Regions from separate parts of the Colwellia sp. BRX8-9 genome, predicted to be linked through region 3. Evidence: predicted binding sites of a transcription regulator. Region 3 holds the regulator's gene; each other region holds the start of a gene.

The links. Region 3 encodes sigma-54, which starts transcription at its own class of promoters, with help from an activator protein. Its sites were predicted from a motif close to GTTGGCACGNNNNTNGNNT; they were not measured.
Region 1: the regulator sigma-54 is predicted to act here: its motif matches at 2,604-2,622, upstream of H4J70_RS04515 (PAS domain-containing sensor histidine kinase).
Region 2: the regulator sigma-54 is predicted to act here: its motif matches at 2,410-2,428, upstream of H4J70_RS04475 (flagellar hook-length control protein FliK).
Region 4: the regulator sigma-54 is predicted to act here: its motif matches at 2,628-2,646, upstream of H4J70_RS06140 (flagella assembly protein FlgT).

The regions. Positions count from the first base shown of each region.
Region 1 is NZ_JACGVN010000004.1:58,435-63,920, forward strand. Features, by position in the region: gene H4J70_RS04510 (sigma-54 dependent transcriptional regulator) at 55-1,395, opposite strand; gene H4J70_RS04515 (PAS domain-containing sensor histidine kinase) at 1,382-2,569, opposite strand; gene H4J70_RS04520 (sigma-54 dependent transcriptional regulator) at 2,816-4,285, opposite strand; gene H4J70_RS04525 (hypothetical protein) at 4,854-5,138, shown strand; gene fliS (flagellar export chaperone FliS) at 5,230-5,486, shown strand, end outside.
Region 2 is NZ_JACGVN010000004.1:49,874-55,359, forward strand. Features, by position in the region: gene fliL (flagellar basal body-associated protein FliL) at 1-111, opposite strand, end outside; gene H4J70_RS04475 (flagellar hook-length control protein FliK) at 201-2,318, opposite strand; gene fliJ (flagellar export protein FliJ) at 2,452-2,898, opposite strand; gene fliI (flagellar protein export ATPase FliI) at 2,965-4,335, opposite strand; gene fliH (flagellar assembly protein FliH) at 4,366-5,160, opposite strand; gene fliG (flagellar motor switch protein FliG) at 5,206-5,486, opposite strand, start outside.
Region 3 is NZ_JACGVN010000002.1:169,526-175,011, reverse strand. Features, by position in the region: gene kdsC (3-deoxy-manno-octulosonate-8-phosphatase KdsC) at 1-539, shown strand, start outside; gene lptC (LPS export ABC transporter periplasmic protein LptC) at 536-1,102, shown strand; gene lptA (lipopolysaccharide transport periplasmic protein LptA) at 1,083-1,625, shown strand; gene lptB (LPS export ABC transporter ATP-binding protein) at 1,622-2,353, shown strand; gene H4J70_RS02475 (RNA polymerase factor sigma-54) at 2,433-3,941, shown strand; gene hpf (ribosome hibernation promoting factor) at 3,965-4,252, shown strand; gene ptsN (PTS IIA-like nitrogen regulatory protein PtsN) at 4,298-4,753, shown strand; gene rapZ (RNase adapter RapZ) at 4,785-5,486, shown strand, end outside.
Region 4 is NZ_JACGVN010000005.1:178,577-184,062, reverse strand. Features, by position in the region: gene H4J70_RS06155 (TonB-dependent receptor) at 1-1,313, shown strand, start outside; gene H4J70_RS06150 (LPP20 family lipoprotein) at 1,331-1,798, opposite strand; gene H4J70_RS06145 (FlgO family outer membrane protein) at 1,838-2,494, opposite strand; gene H4J70_RS06140 (flagella assembly protein FlgT) at 2,690-3,853, shown strand; gene arsJ (organoarsenical effux MFS transporter ArsJ) at 3,924-5,165, opposite strand; gene H4J70_RS06130 (ArsJ-associated glyceraldehyde-3-phosphate dehydrogenase) at 5,296-5,486, opposite strand, start outside.

The DNA.
Region 1 (5,486 bases), on a different contig from region 3:
ATATTTTAAATGAAAATATTGGCTTTATAGGAAAATTACCCTTTTGAGCGATTGTTAGGCTGGTATTTGAATGCCCGAATCACGCATTCTTGCTATTTTATAGCGAAGCGTTCTTGGGCTAATGCCTAATCGTTCAGCAACATCTTTACGGCTACCTTGACAAGCGGTGAGGGTATCAAGAATAATTTGATGCTCTTGTATTTTTAATTCATTACCAAGCATGTCTTCGCTATTATTTTCTAACGCCACGTCAGTAATAATTTCACTGTCGAAATTTTCAATTAACAAGTCACCGGCATTAATAATCTGGTCGCTATGCAAAATAATGGCTCGTTGAATAACATTGTCTAATTCACGAACATTGCCTGGCCAATCGTAACTCGTCAGTTTATTTCTCGCCGAAGCGGTTAGTTCTGGAATAGCCATGTTATTCGCTAACGATGCTTGAGTAATTAAATGTTTGGCTAATGGCACAATATCATCTCTGCGTTTATTTAATGCTAACCAAGTTAATGGAAAGACGTTTAAACGGTAGTAGAGATCTTCACGGAAGATACCCTCTTTTACAGCAACTCTTAAATCACGGTTGCTGGTTGCGATAACACGAACATCAAGCTTAATTGTTTTTCGACCTCCTAAGCGTTCAACTTCTCGCTCTTGTAAGACCCGTAAAATTTTTGCTTGTAAGCCAAGATCCATTTCAGTGATCTCGTCTAATAAAATAGTACCGCCCTGTGCTTGTTCAAATTTACCTGGGCACGCTTGAATGGCTCCGGTAAAGGCACCTTTTTCATAACCAAATAAAGTCGCTTCCAGCATATTCTCTGGAATTGCAGCACAGTTTATAGCAACAAAGGGCTTATCACTTCGGTTCGAATGGTAATGAACGTATTGTGCTAATACTTCCTTGCCAGAGCCACTGGGGCCGAGCACCATAACAGAAGCATCTGTGGTCGCGACTTTCTTTGCTAACGCTAATAGTTCAATACTTTGTGCGTCAGCAACCACAGGTTCATGCCGACTAGTCACATTCAATGGCACATATTGGTTAACCATATTGAGTAGCACTTCTGGCGCAAAAGGTTTTGCCATATAATTACAGGCGCCATCACGCATCGCTTGAACAGCATCATGAATCGTACCGTATGCCGTCATTATCAGCACAGGTAAATTTGGCCAATTTCTTTTAATACTATTGAGCAGTGTTAAGCCCGACATACCATCCATTTGCACGTCACTAACGACGAGATCAACACTTTGTTCTTTAAGCGTGAGTAAAGCATCTTCACCTGATTGAGCTTCAATACATTGATAACCTGATAACTTTAAAGTATCCATCAGGGCTTCACGTAATCCTGCATCATCTTCAACAACTAATATTTTACTTTGATTCATTAGTGTTCTCCCCGTTAACATTGTTTGTGTCTAAAATAGGTAAGTGAATACAAAAGTGCGCGCCCTCTCCTGGCTTACTCACTAAGCGAACATCGCCTTGATGAGCCTTAGCAACTGACTTTACCACCGCTAAACCTAAGCCGGTTCCCTGTGCCCTTGATGTATAGAAAGGTTCAAAAATTTTATTGGCAAGCTCTTCACTAATACCTTGACCATTATCTTGTACACTAATATAAGCGTATTCATTTTGGCAGTAGGTGGTAATGGAAATCTCCGCACCCTGCTTAATAACTTGTAAACTGTTGTGAATTAAGTTTTCAATAGCACCGCTTAACGCACGTTTATTACCTAAGATTTGGCAATCATCATCACAAAGCTTAATGTTTACTTTCGCTTTGGCCTGAACGATTAATGCTTCTACGGCGTTAACTGAATGCGTAATCAATTTATTAATTGAAAGTGGTTCAACAACTTTTTGCTTGCCACTTTTTGAAAACAACAACATATCGTTTACTTGCTGTTCTAAGTCGTGCAAGCGCGCCATTAATTTGTCTTGAAAGCTACTTCGATCGTCTGAAGAAAGCTTTTTATTTTTTAAATTTGCGCCATATAACATAGCGGCAGAAAGTGGTGTGCGAATTTGATGAGCAAGCTTTGAAACCAAATGACCTAATGACGATAAACGCTGCATATGGCTAAGCTTATCTTGTAATAAACGCGTTTCGGTCAAATCAGTGATCATAATTAACTGGCCAGGTTGATCACCTAAAGCAGTAATTTCTAATTTAACCCGGCGGCCGTCTTTCAATGACACTTCATGCCAATCGTCGGCACGAGGTTTAAACGATCGTTTAATAACATCAAACCAAGCTTGACCAAGAATCGGTTCATCGAGTAACAAACTAGCAATTTTATTGGTTTTAATAACAATACCGTTACCATCAAGCATTATCATCCCGGTCGGCATAACATCAATAATTTGCTCAAGTTGATTAGACTTTTGACGAAGTAACGATAGCTCGCCACGGTATGCTTCACTTTCTAACGTATCGCTATGAGCAAATGACTGCGGAGTAAAAGCAAATTTAGCTTTATGAAACAGATTATCTTCCACACAATGAATGGGTGTAGACAATTTAGAAGATGCTGATGAATGTGAAACTGCAACGGCCATATACTTTACTCAATTTAAAAATACCAACTGAATAAAGCATTAACTATGCCAAAGAGGTTTTACATTAATTTACATGATGTTAGAAGCGATTTTTAGAACAATTCTTGCCGTCAAAGATTTGGCTTTACTGTCTAAGAACATTCAATTCAACCAAAGATAAAGACGCTAACCGTCGCGATACTTTCCAGTACAACGGCTGGTGTAATAACGGATATAACAATCAATACATCTGGTTAACGTAGGATATTAGTTAGTGTTTTTTTGTAAGTTATACTTACGCATTTTTTCAACTAATGTGGTTCGACGCATCCCTAATAATTCTGCCGAACGTGCAACAACCCAGTCATTTTTCTCAAGTGCTTGGTTTATCATCGACACTTCAAGATCTGCTAAGTATTCTTTTAAATTCAAGCCATCGTTTGGCAAAACATCAACCACAGATGCTTCTTCTGGTTGGTCAGCAAAACTGCTGGTATCTTCTTCGTCATCATAATCAAAGCCAGAAAATAGCTCATTTATCGCATCACGTTCTTGCAACTCATCAGGGTATTCAGGTTGATACTCTTCAACATCAATATGACGATACTTTGCTGGTAATTCACTGACATTAACCACTTGCTCAGCAAACATAATGATCATACGTTCAATTAAGTTAGATAATTCTCGAACATTACCTGCCCAAGCATGTAATTTTAAAGATTCAATCGCTTGCTCAGTAAAACGAACACTTTGTCCTTGCTCTGCTTCAAAACGAGAAATAAGTTCTTTAATCAGTAATGGAATATCTTCTTTTCTATCACGTAATGCCGGTGTTTCAATAGGAAAAACATTAAGACGATAGAATAAATCTTCGCGGAATGTGCCCGCGGTGATCATATCTTCTAAGTGCTGATGGGTTGCAGCAATAATACGCACATTGGTTTTAATACTCTTTGCGCCACCGACACGCTCAAAAGTACGTTCTTGCAGAACACGAAGTAGCTTCACTTGCATGGGTTGAGGCATATCACCTATTTCATCAAGAAATAACGTGCCACCCTCAGCCATTTCAAAACGCCCTTTACGGGTAGAAATAGCGCCCGTAAAGGCACCTTTTTCATGACCAAATAATTCACTTTCCAATAATTCACCGGGTATAGCGCCACAGTTAACCGGAACAAAAGGCCCTTTAGCGCGGTCAGATAAATTATGAATATTACGTGCCACAACTTCTTTACCCGTACCTGACTCACCTAAAACCAAGACACTCGCTTGCGTACTAGCCACTTGTTCAATTAAAAAGCGCACTTGTAACATAGGTTCACTGGCGCCCACCAAAGAGCGGAATAACAAATTAGGACCGTTGTGATTTCGCTTTGAGGGTAATTGGTTATGGTATTGATGACAGTGGTGTACTTGCTCGGTAAGCTGAGCATAATTTAAAGGCACAGCTAAACTGCCTAAAACATTAACAGCACCACTTAATAAAGTCGCGTCGAGTACATCATGGAGGATAAAAGGTGTTTCAGGGTGTTTTTTAACAAAATCGACCAGTAAATCACTGACCTTGCCACACAAAACCACCGTAAGAATATTATCAGTTTCTTTAAAATACTGCTCAATATCATCTTCAGGACACACATAAAAATGTTCACCGACAAATGATAATACGGTCGCTATTTGATCGCGTCTGGCAATGTCGTTATCAACGACAAGTACATGTTTTTGACCCTGCATATATCTAAAAAAACCATATTTTTGTTATCTATAATTTTATTCTAGCGAGATATAGTAAATAAGCAACAATAAATTGACACTGTAACGTCATAAAATTGACTTAAATAGTATGAGGATTTTTTACTCGATAAACCAAGTCAGATAGTGAGACTCTATCTTAATGATAAATATCGCTATCTTTATATAAATATAAAATGTCTAAAGATAAGTAAAAATTTGCCGATAAATACCCCAGGATAATTTGTTTATAGCAGAGCCCTATGGTTCGTATAAATACAAATATGGCAAGCTTATTGTGTAAGAACAACTACAGATAAAAAATAAATATTGCAACAGAATCAATATTTAAAATTGTTAAGCGAATACTAGTGTCAAAAAGTTGTAATCAATATAAATAATCACTTTTCAATTTTAATGTAGAAAGAACCGTGAAAAATATTTTTTATTTTTATATCAACTTCAATAACTTAACTTTAAAAACAGTAAAAAACTAATAAGTTAACAAGTTTGGCATAATAAAAGCATAGTTATATTTATCAATAACCATATCTTAAAAATAGGAAATCAGATGTTGATCATAAATGGCACTGCTGAATTAATGCATGATAATAAAGAGTTTACTAAAGGGACTCGTCACGAGTTCAATATGTTTTCAAAAGAAATGCCTTTTGAACAACAAATCACTCAAATAGAAGAGTATTTAGTCACTCGCGGTTGGGATAATATTGAAGTAATAAGCAACGGTGTCTTAAATAACAAAGAAGATATAACTCATGATGTGTTACTAAAGGCTTATCAAAAAGCACAAAATGAAGGCTTTGCGGTCACCGTAAATAACCAGCCATTAGTTTAAATTAGCGAATTTTTTAACGTTATCAACTACAGCTATTGTTTCAATTCTACAAGTTTTCTATACTGAAGGTATAGCTAACGAGGAGGTGTCCATGACACACGCATCACTTAAAAAGTATCAACAAACCAATAAAAGTACTGCTCAGCAGGCATCACCTTATCAATTAGTTGCTATGCTATTTCAAAAATTATTAGGTAATATCGCTACCGCTAAAGGCGCAATTTCACAAAATAATTTTGAAAAAAAAGGCACTGAACTATCAAACGCTATCGCTATTATTGGTGTTTTAGAGGGCTCTCTTGATTTTAAACAAGGTGGTGAAGTTTCAGAAAACTTAGCTTCACTTTA
Region 2 (5,486 bases), on a different contig from region 3:
TCCACCGCCAACAGCCAATATCACAACAGCAGCAATGATAATGATCATCTTTTTGCTTTTGCCTTTACCGTCTAATTCTAATTCTTTACCTTCGCCTTTATCATCAGCCATCATCAAGCCTTTATTATCTATTTAAATGTTAAAATTACTTTCAGTCAACTATATCGTTGAATGGTCAGCGAGCCAATGAGTTTTGTCATTTATGCGTAGTAATCTATACCAGTTGACGAACCTTTAACCAAATGTAGTGTTTGAGTATCACTTAAATCTGAAAATTCATTCTCGTTACCGTCACCACCACCTTGGCGACCTTCACCGAGTTCTTCTTCATTATTATTTTGTTTACTTTGCTGTTCGACATTCGCATCACCGACATTGACGCCACTTTCAGCAAGCATCTCTTTTAATCGCCCTAAATTTTGATCGAACGCTTCTTTAGCCTGCTGATTTTGAACAGTAAAATTAACAACCGCCTGCTCATTTTGCAGATTTATTTTTACGTTCACATTACCTAATTCTTGTGGGTCAAGACGAATTTCAACCTGCTGAAGCTTTTGGTTCATCATTACCATGACTTTATCATTCAATGCGCCAGTAAAGTCTTTACGGTATACCGATAAGGCTTCATTTTGTAACGCTGTCACTTGCTTGGCATTTGTTGCTGATTGGGCCGTTGATTGCACATGGTCACTGGTTAATTTAGTGATCATTTCCTCCGCAGAAGCCGTAGATTTGGTTACTTCATTATTGGCTCGATGCATATCTCTATTAAGAGTATTCTCAATACTTGTACTGACTTGTTTCTTATCAAATATTTCATTAATAGCTTTTTCTTTGACTTGAGCATCATTGTTAGCCACTTTATCAAGCTGAGTTAAGCTTTGTGCCTGTTTTTGGTTTTGTTGCTCTGCCGACTGATCTTTAGCTGGCTCTTTAAATTGTTCACCGGCATTTAAATTTTGTGTTTCAAGGGGTTTCTGGTTTACCTGATTAACCCCACGACTATTATTTGCATTATTTTCCTGAGCTTGTTTTTCACCTGGAACAGCTACGCTTGAAAAAACAACATTATCCGTATTGACCTTATCAGCATCAATTGCTATTTCGTTATCCAAGCTTTCATTTTTAAGGGTTACAGGCAATACCGCTCCGGCCAACTCTTTATCGACCGGCGCTTTACTATTGCTGATACTTTGATTACTTTTATCAGGAATTATAGCTTTGTCTTGATTGGCGATAAGTGCAGCTTTAATTTGTTCAAGTTCAGTATCCGTGGGCGCTTTTTCCATATCCGCTAATAGCGCTTCAAGATCACTTAAAGCCAGCGCCTGTTTCGGTACATTATTGGTTTTATCTACAATCGGCTCTGCTTTTAACGACGTTTCGCTTTGAGCAGGAGGAACGGATTGCGTGGAAAGTTGGCCATTAACATTCGTTGTTTTTAGCGAGGGATCTTGTCCTTCACTGTTTGTTTTTTTCTCCAATAATGAAGATAAGGCTAATTCAGCCTCCCCTTGCACAACTTTATCAGCAACGACTTTGGGTTCGCTAGCTAGGTCAACTTTCTTTGCTGGCATTTCACTGTTAACCGTTACTGGAACGGTTAATGATTTAGCTAACTCTGGCGCAAGGCTATCTTTTGCTAGGGTATTATCACTGGTCGCTACATTTTCTTGGCTATTGCCACCAAGCACTTGCCTTAACATTGCTGCTAACTGTGTTTTTTCTTGTTGATTACTACCAGCCACAACTATTGATGGTTTTTCATTAAGTTGTGATGGTATCGCACCGTCATTTTTCACCGTATCATTTAATAGTTGTTGTGACGCAGATAACAATGACATTAATTGCTCGGTACTTTTATCTGTATTTTCAGGTGCGGTGGAATTAGTATCAAGATTAATTAATCCGCTAGCTTTGTGTTCCGGTGTTTCTTCTTGGCTATTTTCTACTCGAACATTTTTTTCACTAGTCGCTGTATCATCATAAGGCAATCTTTCTGAAGCTTCGCTTTGGTTAATTTCTGTATTAACCTTCTCATCAGAAACTCCGCCCATTTCCTTTTCTTTTGGTTGCACATCCGTTGTGGAATATTTTCCTTGGGGTGCTTTCTTTTCAGCATTAATTTCGCTAGCAAGTTTCATGTTATTGCCACTTGCCTGTTGCTTTTTGCCGCTTTGTTGACTTTGATAATGCTGGTCAACCATTTGTGCAAAATCTTTAGTTGAATTTTTGGATGTGTTAATCGCTCCTGACTGAACAGGGCTAAAGTCCTTACTTGGCGAGATATCTATGGCTAATGGAGTAACTTGCGGCATAGTAAACCTTTTTATTTCAATGGTAAATTTGAGCTATATTTACAATGATGACAACGTCGTTTATTGCGAATACTTTTTATATTAGTTAAATAAGCAAGTATTGTTCCACTTAGAAATTACAATTTAATTCACTTTACCCCCGCATTTTACGACGGACAAATTGTTGAGTAGCAATTTCATCAAACATTTTTTGTTCTTGCTTGTTAGCGATAAGAGTCAGCGCTTGTGTTTTTTTATCAAGCAGTAATTCTACCGCTTGAATTTTCTGTCGCTGCGCTAGCCAGAGCTGTTTGCTCTTTTCCACCATCGCCTTACTCTGCATAATCGCAATATCAACTTGCCCAGCTGCATAGTCGAGCTTGGCAATAAAGGCATGAAAATGACTAAACGTCGCGCTATCAATACCCACCATAGAGCGAGCATTCAAACGTTTCATATATTCAAGACGATAGTCGCTGACACTTTGTAAACGTTCAAGATTTTGTTGGTATTCAAATTCAGCAGTTTGCAGTGCTTGCGCTGCTTTTTTTTCTTTATCCTGTTCATAGCGATGTAAGGTATTTAGTTGCTTTAATGGCATAACGTCCTCCTAGATAATGCTAAACAGCTAATCAATTTTTCGAAAATAGCGTTAACGTTATTATGTTTAGGCATTTTGCTGGCCTTGTTTTGCTTGCGCGTGTGCTTGCGCTGCAGAAAGTATTTCTTGAAGTTGCGTTAAGCTTTGATCATAAGGAATAATTTCCAACATTTTTTGTTGTAGGAAGAACTTGATCACCGGCATTAAATCAATGGATTGATCAATGCGAGGATCATTACCACGGCTATAAGCGCCAATAGCAATCAAATCTTTATTTTGCTGATAGAGTGAGTAGACTTGCTTTAGTTGCCGAGCAAGTTGTTGATGCTCATCACTGGTCACCATCGGCATAACACGGCTAATCGAGCCTTCAATATCAACAGCGGGGTAATGCCCTGAATCGGCTAAGGCACGAGATAAAACAATATGTCCATCTAAAATAGCACGCGCCGCATCAGCAATCGGATCTTGTAAATCATCACCTTCGGTTAACACGGTGAAAAATGCGGTAATTGATCCCTGACCATCGCCACCGTTACCGGCTCGTTCAACCAGTTGGGGTAACTTTGAAAAGACCGAAGGCGGATAACCTTTGGTTGCCGGTGGTTCGCCGACAGCCAGTGCTATTTCTCGTTGCGCTTGGGCATAACGCGTTAGCGAGTCAACCAGTAGCAAGACATTCAGACCTTGATCACGAAAGTACTCAGCAATTTGTACCGCAGTTTCACAGCCTTTTAAACGCATTAATGGCGAATTATCGGCAGGCGCCGCAACAACAACTGAACGTGCTCGCCCTTCTTCGCCTAAAATTTCTTCGATAAACTCTTTAACTTCTCGACCACGTTCGCCAATTAGCCCCACAACGATAACATCAGCAGTTGTGCCGCGTGTCATCATACCTAACAAGACACTTTTACCGACACCTGAGCCGGCAAATAAGCCCATACGCTGACCAATACCAACCGTTAGAAAACTATTAATAGCGCGCACACCAACATCAAGTGGTTCAGTGATACCACGCCTTGATAACGGATTAATCGGCTTATTGTTTATTTGATAATTGCCTGAGTTCTTGATTGGCCCTTTGCCGTCAAGTGGTTTACCAACACCGTCAACGACTCGGCCAAGTAAATCCATTGAAAAGGGTAAGCGAGCTTTAGTTGTTAGTGGCACAACGCGCGCACCCGGTAAAACACCTTGTAAGCTTTGCTCTGGCATTAGAAAAGTTATGTCTTTAGAAAAACCAACAATTTCAGCGATTAAATCGCCTTGTGCTGTTTCGACTAAACATTGGCTACCAACTGCCGCTTTTACGCCAACAGCTTCAAGCGTTAATCCGACTACTCGGACTAAACGCCCAGCAACAGAGACTTTATGCGGGTGCACAAATTCTTGGCAGTTTTTTAGTCTTTCATTAAGGCGAGAAATATCAACCATAGCGGTATTTTGACTCTTTTGTACAAGAAATTACTGATGTAGTGCATCTTGCAAAAACGAGTCCAATACTTCTTTTATTCGAGATTTAACACTCAGGTCGATATTAGAGGTGCTATTTTCAATTTGACAGCTACCCGGAACTAATTGCGGGGCAGCGAGTAAACGCCAACCTTGTTCTTGCACATGTTTAGCGCCAAATTGCTTTTCAACACGTTTAATATCGTTGGGGTGTAATAAAATTTGCGTTTGCGCTTCTTGGCTAGGTAAAGCTTTTATACCCGCAGAAATCGCAGCAATAATAATATCAGGGTTAGTTTTAGCTTCTTCTAAGGTAATCGCTTCGGTGAGTTCTACGACAAGATGAAGTAATTGTTGTTCAACATTTTTTTCGACATCGAGTAATGGCTTATGAAGCTGTTCAGTAAGTGACGCCCATGCAGCTGATTGTTCATCGATACTTTCTTTTGCTTCGGCTAAGCCAGTTTCAAGACCTTCTTGGTGACCAAGTACCATACCTTCTTCATGGCCAGAGACTTTACCTTCTTCATAACCTTTAGCAAAACCTTCTTCCTTGCCCTGATTAAGGCCTTCATCAAATGCAGCTTGACGAATGTTTTCAATATCTTCTGCCGTTAATGGCGCGATTTCTTCTTCAACAAAATCTTCAGGGGGCTCGAAACGCCAAGCGGCTTTCTTTCCCATAGCATTGGTTGTTTCATCTTTAATTTTATTTTCAGATTTAACCGTCGGCAATGACCAAACATCGGTTTCTTGTTCGGGATTATGTTTAATAACTTCAGCATTCGATTTATTTAATAATTTCATAATATTTTATAACAGTAAGTTTTGACTGACCTAAAAATATAAGGTTTATAAGAACTCATCACCGCCACCAGCGCCACCAAGCATAATTTCTCCAGCGTCAGATAATCGTCGAGCAACAGATAATATTTCTTTTTGTGCGGCTTCAACTTCACTAATACGCACCGGTCCCATAGCTTCAAGGTCATCTGCCAGCATTTCAGCGGCACGTTTGGACATATTCGCCATAATTTTTTCTTTCAGTACATCATCTGCGCCTTTAATTGCTTTCATCAACGCATCTTGTTGTACTTCACGTAATATCGCTTGAATACCACGGTCGTCTACAT
Region 3 (5,486 bases):
CACTCTATGGCGAAATTACTGACACAGCATTCAATACCATGAAAAAAATAAAGCTGCTGATATGTGATATTGATGGCGTTTTTTCTGATGGCCGTATTTATTTGGGTAACGATGGTGAAGAATTAAAAGCTTTTCACACTAAAGATGGCTACGGCATAAAAGCATTAGGCGCCAGCGGTGTCGATGTAGCGGTGATCACCGGGAGAACATCAAATATTGTCGCAACACGTATGTCAGCCTTAAATGTTAAATATATAGTGCAAGGTGAAGAAAATAAATTACCCGCCTTGAAAACGATGGCTAAGCAATTAAAGCTATCCCTCGAGGAAATTGCTTATATTGGTGATGATATGCCTGATTATGAGTGTATCAACGCTGTAGGCTTGGGTATTGCTGTTAAAGATGCCCACCCAAGTATTTTATCTATCGCAAATTACACCACTTTTAACCATGGCGGTTTTGGTGCTGTTCGAGAAATATGCGATTTAATCATGCTTAGCCAAAACACCTTAGCAAATGCTTCGGGTGCGAGTATATGAATCGACTTTATAGTTTAACCTTGTTGTTTTTTCTAATTGCGGGAGGCGTTTACGGTATAATTGAATGGAGAAATTCCTCAGCACCACAATTACAAGCGATTGATAAGACGCTGACCCCTGATTTTATTGCCGAAAATTTACACAGTAATGTTTATAAACATCAAGGAAGCTTAGCTTATGTTGTTGATGCCCATCGTATGGAACATTACCCTGAGTTAAGTATTACCAACTTTGAGTTTCCTCAATACACACTTCATCCAAAAAATGATGCGCCCGCATGGAAAATATCTGCCAATGAAGGCATATTATACAATAACAACCGGGTAAAATTAGCAAAGCATGTCCGCCTGTTAGCAACAGATCCCGATAGCTTATTACAAGAAGTTCAAGGAAAATACTTTGAACTTGATCTAAAAACTAACATCATAAGTTCAGAACAAGAAATTAAAATTATCGGTAAAGGATTTACCATCGATGGTAAAGGTTTAATTGTCGACTTAAACACCAACCAAATGACACTAACTAAACATGTGAAATCAATTTATGAAATTGTTAAAAAATAGCCTACTGTGCTTATTGTTATCAACTCCGCTATTTTCGTCAGCTTTCGCTGAAAAATTTGATATAAAACAAAAGATTGAAATTAACGCTTCAAGACAAGCCGTTGATCTTAAAAATAAAATATTCAGCTATATTGATAACGTGGTGATCACTCAAGGTTCATTAGTTATACGTGCTGATTTAGTACAAGTGCTGACTCAATCTGGCAGTGAAGAAAAAACCTATATCGCTAAAGGGAAGCCAGCAACCTTTAAACAAACCTTAGCCGATGGCACTCCTCTTAGCTTACAAGCAGACGAAATAAGATATGAGCCCGCAAATAATTTAGTGATAATTTCAGGAAATGCGTTATTACAGCAAGAAGGTAGTGAGGTTAGTGGCAGTAGAATTACTTACAATATTGCCACTCAGTATGTTAATGCTGAAAGTAAATCTAACGAACGCACTAAAACGATTTTTCAGCCGAAAGAAAAAATTAAAGCGACAACCACAGACGCGAAAACTCAGGAAAAAATTAATTTATGAGCACTAGCACCCTAATGGCAAAAGGCCTTGCCAAAGCCTATAAAGGCAGAAAAGTGGTTAAAAATGTCAGTATGCAAGTTTCAGCAGGACAAATAGTCGGTTTACTGGGCCCAAATGGTGCCGGAAAAACAACTTCTTTTTATATGATTGTGGGGTTAGTTGAAAGTGATAGTGGCGATATTATCTTAAATGACGAAAACCTGACGTTAGCGCCTATGCATGAGCGTGCGAGAAAAGGCATCGGATATTTACCACAAGAAGCCTCTATTTTTCGAAAACTCAGTGTTTACGACAATATTATGGCTATTTTACAAACACGAAAAGAATTATCAGATGCTGAACGCGAAGAAAAATTAGAACATCTTGTTGAAGAATTCAACATAGGTCATATCAAAGATAATTTAGGCATGAGCTTATCTGGTGGTGAACGCCGCCGAGTAGAAATTGCTCGCGCATTAGCTGCTGAACCAAAATTTATTTTATTAGATGAACCTTTTGCTGGTGTTGACCCAATTTCAGTAGGTGATATTAAAAAAATTATTCTACACTTAAAAGAACGTGGCATTGGTGTGTTGATCACTGATCACAATGTACGTGAAACTCTCGATGTATGTGAACATGCGTATATTGTTAGTCATGGTGAACTTATTGCAGAAGGTACTGCAGATCAAATTCTTGCAAATCAACACGTAAGAGATGTATACCTTGGTGAACAATTCACGCTATAGTAGTCAGTAAATGAATAGTATCTTCGTATGAAAAAAACGAAAATATCCCATTAAAAATAATAGGAAGTTAATGACCTAAATGCGCCCTACTCTACAACTCCGCATAGGACAACAATTAACCATGACGCCACAATTGCAGCAAGCAATCAAATTGCTGCAACTGTCTACGTTAGAGCTTCAACAAGAAATTCAGGAAGCCTTAGAAAGTAATCCATTATTAGAAATGGATGAGTCTTCAAATAATCCCGAAGATAAAAGTACTGACAACCTTGAAGAAGCTCACACTGCCGGTAATGGTGACGTTAAAGAAGCCCCTGCTTCTGATGGTAGCGAAGACGCTACGCCTACCATTGATGAAATCACCACCACTGAAGCCATGGACAAGAACGATATCCCTGAAGAATTAAACATGGATACCACTTGGGATGATAACTACACGGCCGGTGCAGCAAGTTCAAGCTCAGGCCCAGCTTCAGAAGATTATACTTACCAAGGCGAGACTCAAGACTCCATTCAAGATCATTTGCGCTGGCAAATGGAATTAAGCCCTTTTACCGAAACAGACCGCGCTATAGCGACAGCAATTATTGATGCTGTTGATGACGCCGGTTACTTAACGGTATCTAGTGAAGACATTTTAGAAAGTGTTGCCATTGAAGGAGTAGAGCTTGATGAAATTGAGGTGGTACTAAAACGTATTAACCTCTTTGATCCTGTCGGTGTCGCTGCTCGTTCTATTTCAGAATGTTTAATCATTCAACTTAATCAATTTGACCCCGCTACACCTTGGTTAGCAGAAAGTAAGTTAGTTTTGCGTGACCATATTAATCTGCTGGGTAGCCGAGACTATCGTACATTAATGCGTAAAACTCGACTGAAAGAAGAGCAACTGCGCGAAGTGGTGCGTCTTATTCAATCACTTGATCCTAGACCCGGCGATAGTGTGATGAAGAGTGACGATCAGTATGTTATTCCTGATGTGTCTGTTGAAAAGAAAAATGGCCGTTGGGTGGTCGAATTAAACCCTGATACTGCGCCAAAACTTTCGGTGAATCAGCAATATGCTTCGATGTCACGTTCGATGAAGTCGACAGCGGACACACAATTTATTCGCTCAAATTTACAAGAAGCTAAATGGTTTATTAAAAGCTTAGAAAGCCGTAATGATACCTTATTAAAAGTGTCAAACTGTATTGTGCAACGTCAAATTGGCTTTTTTGAACATGGTAATGAAGCCATGCGTCCAATGGTTTTAAATGATATTGCCGAAGCTGTCGATATGCATGAATCAACCATTTCACGAGTGACGACACAAAAGTACATGCATACGCCACGTGGAATTTTCGAACTGAAGTTTTTCTTCTCAAGCCATGTTGGCACCGAAAGCGGTGGCGAATGCTCATCAACAGCTATTCGTGCATTAATCAAAAAATTTGTTGCTGCCGAAATCCCAGCAAAACCACTTAGTGATAGTAAAATGGCTGATTTATTAGCCGATCAAGGGATAAATGTAGCTCGACGCACCATAGCAAAATATCGAGAGTCACTTTCTATTCCACCTTCTAACCAACGAAAAAGTTTACTTTAACGAAAAGATGAGGAATTAAGCTTATGCAAATTAATCTTTCTGGCCACCATGTTGACATTACCGAAGCTTTACGAGAAAACGTCACGACTAAGATGGCAAAATTAAGCCGACATTTTGATCATATCAATAATGTTCATGTTGTTCTCACCGTTGAAAAATCAAATCAAATTGCTGAAGCGACTGTTCACGTTAGTGGCTCTGATTTACATGCAAAAGCTGAAAATGCTGACATGTATGCCTCTATTGATAGTCTTGTTGTTAAGCTTGACCGGCAAATATTGAAGTACAAAGGTAAAACGAATCAGCATTAATGCTGTTTATCGCCTGTTCACTCACCAAAGAATCTAAGTAGTATAATGAAGTTGCAAGATATCCTTACCCTTGATTGCACCCTGTGTGCGATTAAGGGTACAAGCAAAAAAAAACTCCTTGAAATAATTAGCACAACTGCGGCAAAAAAATTCGACAATATTGATACTCATCAATTATTCGAAAGCTTAATGGCGCGTGAAAAGGTTGGCTCTACCGGCATAGGAAATGGCATTGCGATTCCTCATGGTCGATTAACCAACACGTCACAAGTTATTGCTGTATTGCTGACCAGTGAACAAGCCGTTGAATTTGATGCGATAGACAACCGTGCTGTCGATATTATTATTGCGTTATTTGTCCCCGAAGAAAACTGCCAACAACATTTAGATACCTTACAAAGTATTGCGCAAATATTTAGTACTAAACAGTTCGCAAAGCAAGTAAGAAAATGCCAAAATTCGCAAGAGCTTTTTACTTTAATAAAGCATGCTAAACGTTAATAAAATCTAATAATAATCCAGGAAAACTCAAATGAAACTCTTGATAGTCAGTGGTCGCTCAGGGTCAGGTAAAAGTGTCGCCTTACGTGTACTCGAAGATTTAGGCTACTACTGTGTCGATAATATTCCGGTGAATTTATTGCCTGCATTAGCGCATACCGTTATTAATGATTACGACAAAGTAGCGGTTAGTTTAGATGTACGTAACTTACCCAATGATCCTAATGACGTTTCAGAAATATTAGATTATCTACCAAAAACAGTAAAACTCGATATTCTGTATTTAGATGCTGATGACTCTGATCTTATTCGACGTTTTAGTGAAACGCGTCGTTTACATCCTTTGATTAAACAAAATATCCCACTCGACCAAGCCATCTCTTTAGAGAAAAAGCTGCTTGAGCCTATTTCCACGCGTGCGGGTTTGTATATTAATACCAGCCAGTTATCACCTCATCAATTATCTGATTTAGTGCGTGAGCGAATTTTGGGCAAAACCTCGGCATCTATGGTGGTGGTGTTTGAATCTTTTGGCTTTAAACACGGTGTACCACAAGACGCAGATTATGTTTTTGATGCACGTTTTCTGCCTAACCCTTTTTGGGAAACAGACTTAAAAGGTTTTACCGGTTTAGATCAACCCGTGCGAGACTTTCTTGCTAGCCAACCGATTGTCACTAAATTTATCTGGCAAATTAACAGTTTTATGATGACATGGTTACCCCACTTAGAA
Region 4 (5,486 bases), on a different contig from region 3:
AGACAGTAAATTTACTTTTTAGCCAAGACTATGAAAATTATTCACTCGCGTTAGGCGCAGAGTTTCGCCAAGAAATATACCAAATAATACCAGGTAACCCCTACAGCTTTCAGGATTATGATACCGACAATAATCAAGCATTGTTTGACCAAGATGCCGCTGGTGGTATTCAAGGTTTTCCGGGGGTTGCACCTGAACTTGCGGTTAACGAGAGCCGTGATGTTGTTTCACTTTTTGCGGAGTCTGTGACCCAAATCAATGACTTTATCGAGCTCAGTGCGGCCATTCGTTATGATGATTATGATATATTTGGTAACAGCACCAATACAAAACTTGCGGTGCATTGGCAAGCACACCAGCAACTTATTTTGCGCGGAGCCTATAGCACAGGTTTTCGTGCACCTTCTATGCAGCAAATGTATTTCAATAATATCAGTACACAGTTTATTGTTGACGAAAGTGGCTCATTGTTGAGTGAGGAAGTGGAAACATTCAGAAATGATAGTACTTTGACCACTCGACTCGGGGTGCCTTCTTTAAAAGAAGAAGAATCTGACAACCTCAGTGTTGGCTTTATCTATAGCCCTACTGAAAATGTAGATATTAGCTTTGATTTTTATCAGATTGATATTGATAATCGTATTGTCATTAGTAGTAAATTGGGTATGGGAATATCACCTCTACTCGACCAAGCTTTTACTGAGGAGTCTGTTACCAAAGGACAGTTTTTCTTAAATGGTGCAGATACCGCAACTCAAGGCACAGATATTGTTGCTACTTGGCAGACTCAAGCTTTTTCTGGAGATATTAACTTCACCTTAGCGGCAAACTTTACCAATACAGAGGTAACCAAGTTATTTACACCTGATCACAGCACACTGCATACCATTAGCGTTGAAGAAATTTTTTCACAGCAAGATATTTCTATCATTGAAGAGTGGCAACCACGCAATAAAATAAGTGTAAACACCCTTTATAAAAACCAGCACTGGACCATCAATATATTGTTCAATCACTATGGTAAATATACAATAACCGATGGTGGTAAACAAACTTATGGCGCAGAGCTATTAACTGATATTAGCGTTAGCCATCAAATGTCAAAAAATCTTGCGGTCACTGTGGGTAGTCATAATTTATTTGATGTTATGCCTGACAAAAATCGTATAGGAAACTCTCGAGGAGGCACAATTGAAGATCAACAAGGTAATATCATTGTTGATAGCACAGGTGTATTCAAATATTCACGCCGATCAGCTCCTTTCGGTTTTAACGGCGCATATTTTTATGCAAGTCTGCAATATGATTTTTAAGGGTGTGCTGTTAACACTTAATAATAGGTAACCGCTTTAATTTCACGTTTGGGTGAAGAAGCTAAATAAATATTATAAACATCTTCAAAGTCTAAACTTAACTCTGTGGTGTAACTGTCGCCAACAGGATAGCTTTTAATCACTTTAGCTGCGCGGATGACACCTTGAACTGACGCTGACACTTCATTTTTACCCATTATCAGTTGTGACATGGTCATTTCACCATTTATCTTTTGCCCATAAACTTGTTCTGCAAGTTCTGCATAAGCGGCAAGCTTTGAGGCATTAATCGCCATCAACATACGCTGCGTTTCATGTTGTGAGTTTTGCAAACTTATCGGCGCTTGGCCAATAGCATGTAACACAGGGAAGGTTTCAGGCTTAACACTTTGCCATTGTACGTGTTTGTCATAAACACTAGAACAGCTGGCAAGTAACAAAGCTAAACTACCAGCGGTTAATATATTAAGAATAATTTTTTTCATCATAAATACCAAAAGTTAGTCCTACATCAATATAAAAAACTAATTAACAATTTTAATTGAACGTTCGTCTTCTGCTAACATAACGCTGTTTCGAATGATTAATCCATCTTTTATCCGAACACTTTCATCTTGATTAATCTGTTCACCAATTACCCAGCTTGGGATAAAAGATTGTGCCGTGGCAACAACAACACGTGATTGCATACCAATCATCCGAGCATTAATCATCACACCATTTTCTTGTTCCATCATGGTACCGGTTACAACATAGTCAATAATCTGCCGCTCTGGCAGCTCTTTCCAGTCGCGACTAAAAACATAATCACCTTGAGCAGTGACACGAATATGTCCCGTCGTTTTAAAATCAATAACAACTAAACCATGGCGCTGTAATTCATGAACAAAGTTCTCTGATATTTGATTACCCAGCCAATTAGTTGACTCAAGGTTTTCTAATTCGACAAAAGAAGCTACCGCGATAGGTGTTTTAGGGTTTACAAAAGAGCTGCTTTCAAGCATCTGATAAGTAAGCCCTTTAACAACATCTGCTATCGCATGTCGAGGTAGATTGAAACTGTCAATTTCACCTCGTACTTCTTGCTTTGATTTATAAAAATTATCTTCATCACTCATCATATTCATTGATGAACACGACATCAACGTTGGAATAAATAATGGAATAAGCCACTTTTTCATTGAGCTCCCCTTGATCGCTCTGAAAGCGAATAATCAGTTTTGCAGTAATATCGATAAACGACATCAAATAGTTTCTAATATAAATAAAGCACAAATCGCGCCAATCTATAAAGTTACTTGCGTATTAAAATAAGTGGGCATAGAAACTGCATATTCGACAGTAGATATTAAACCTTTTTTACTGACGGACTTCATATGCGCTTATTTATATCAGCTCTACTTTTATTTTTTATCACTCATTCTGCTGATGCCCAGTGGTATGAAGCTCAGGGAAAGTCAGTAATAATGCAGGGCAATGCCGAACGAGCAAAAACATTAGCCATAGAGAATGCATTAAAAAAAGCCTTACTCGTTGCCGGAGCTTCCGTATCGAGTGTGCAAAAAACGGTTAACGGATTATTGACACAAAATGAAATAAATATTCGCGCCAGCGGTACCGTAAACTCTTTTGAGCTGGTTGATGAAAATTATGAGGGCAATTTGGTCACCGTAACCATTCGTGCTGACATCTTCCCACAAAGTAAACAGTGCTTCTCTTCTGATTATCGAAAGTCTTTATTAATTACCCGTAGTAACTTAATGCATAGAGAGCAAGCGAGTATCGGTAAAATTTATGCTCTTGATAATAAATTGATGGCTAAACTTGCTTATAAAATTAACAACCAAGGTATTTATCTAGACACCAGATTGTTATTAAAAGAGAAGTCTCAGTTCTCAAGATTAAATAACAGCTTACAAGTTGAAGCAATAAAAAATCTCACCATGTCGTTAGCTAATATCAGCGATACTCAGTATGTCATGTATTCTGAAATTAATGACATTAGCTTTGCACAAGCCTCAACCAACGGTTGGCAGTTCTGGCAAGAAGATGTTTTTAACCGTCAGTTTAGTGTCAGCCTATATATTTACAACGGTACTAATGGTGAATCTGTCTTCACTAAGCAGTACCGTAGTTCTGCCCCATGGGAATTTGGCAAACGTCAGCAAGTTGATGTTCATAGCGAAGTATTCTGGCAAAGCCAATACGGAATGGCCATTGAAAAAGTGTTAGGGGATATGATCATTGATATCGACGAAAATATGATGTGTCAACCTACTCGTGGCAAGGTAGTGCAAATAGCTGGTAATTCGTTAACGATTAATTTAGGTAAAAGGCATGGCGTAAAAGTTGGAGATGAGTTTTCTCTATTACACTTAAATAATATCATTACTGACTCAGGAAAAACCTATGCAGGTTTTAACGTTAGCCCTTACACAGTAAAAATAACCCAAGTGTCTCAGCAAAGCGCACAGGCAATGACTACTGACGGGCAATTATTGGGTAACATCCAATTAAATGATTTAGCGGTGCGTTACTAACTTCATCGCTATATAGAATGTTAACGTTACCAGCATGCTGTTAACGTTAACATTGTCACTGTTTTGCGCCTTATTCGTTTGACAGACTAATACGTTTAATCAATAAGGCTGAAAGTCCAGCAAACAAAGCGGAAATGATTAAACAGGTAATTAAGTTAGTAAATTGATAAATAACACCTGACATAACAGTCCCTAATAACCTTCCCAGGGCATTAGCCATATAATAAAAGCCAACATCCATAGAAACGCCATCTTCTTTCGCCATGGCTACAATCACATAGCTATGTAGCGCAGAATTAATAGCAAAAACAGCCCCAAAAATAAATAAGCCTGCAATAATAATGATTTCAGTACTGATGTTGAGCTTGGTCGCATAAAACATCAACAGTGCTAACAACAAGGTAACACCGGATAAAATCATCCCCCAAGTAAATAACAAATGACCCTTGATATTATGTTGGTTATTTTTAATAAAAAATTTAGGTGTTGAGCCTTGAACAATACCATAAGCGATAATCCATAACGCCATAAATATCCCAACATTAGTATGTTGCCAACCTAAATTACTGACCAAATATATCGGTAATCCGACAACAAACCAAATATCCCTAGCAGCAAATAAAAATAAGCGCGCGCCCGCCAAATAATTTAATGATGAGTGATTTGAGAATATCTCTTTAAATTTAACTTTGTGCTTTGCCTTACCTAAATCACCTTGCAATAATAACAGACTAAGCACAAAAACAATCGCTAGCACACTCGCCATTATTAGCATGGCTACTGAAAATCCCACGGTACTTAGTAACCAGGCACCTAGGAAAAAACCGATACCCTTTAAGGCGTTTTTTGATCCTGTAAGATAAGCAACCCAACGGAAAAGAACAGCGTGATCTTGGTTGTTATTGCTCGTTGGTACCAACGTTTTAATACTGCTTTTAGCGCTCATCTTATTAAGATCTTTAGCTATACCCGACAGCGCCTGTGCCAACATAACCCAGATAACGGTTAAGTATTGTTCAGGAACTGTTAGCATTAATAAAGCAAAAACTTGACTGAACAGACCAATATTCATGGTTTTATTCAAACCAATTTTTGCTCCTAACCACCCGCCAACTAGGTTGGTTATCACGCCAAAAACTTCATAAAATAGAAATAACATCGCAATGGCAAGCGGGGAATAACCTAGATGATGAAAATGTAATAATACCAGCATACGCAAAGCACCATCGGTTAAGGTGAAAAACCAATAGTTAGCGGTAATTAATAGGTACTGTTTTACCGCACTAGGCAGTGCAGTTATTTTGTTTAACATAAAGGTACCAATGATGGTATTTTCGATTGATGTTGGCGTATGCTAATAAATAATCAAGAGTATTAAACATTAGCGTAACGCCAAGATATTATTCGTTTAAAAACGCAGTCTATGTCGATATTCTCAAAGACTAGTCCTTAATATCAGATCGTCCAACTAACAACATTAACTCTGCAGCTCGATTGGCATAACCCCATTCGTTGTCATACCACAAATACATTTTCAATTGGGTGTCATTAACAACCATGGTTGATAGCGCATCAACAATACATGAACGTGGATCCGTTTTATAATCAACAGAGACCAAAGGACGCTCTTCAT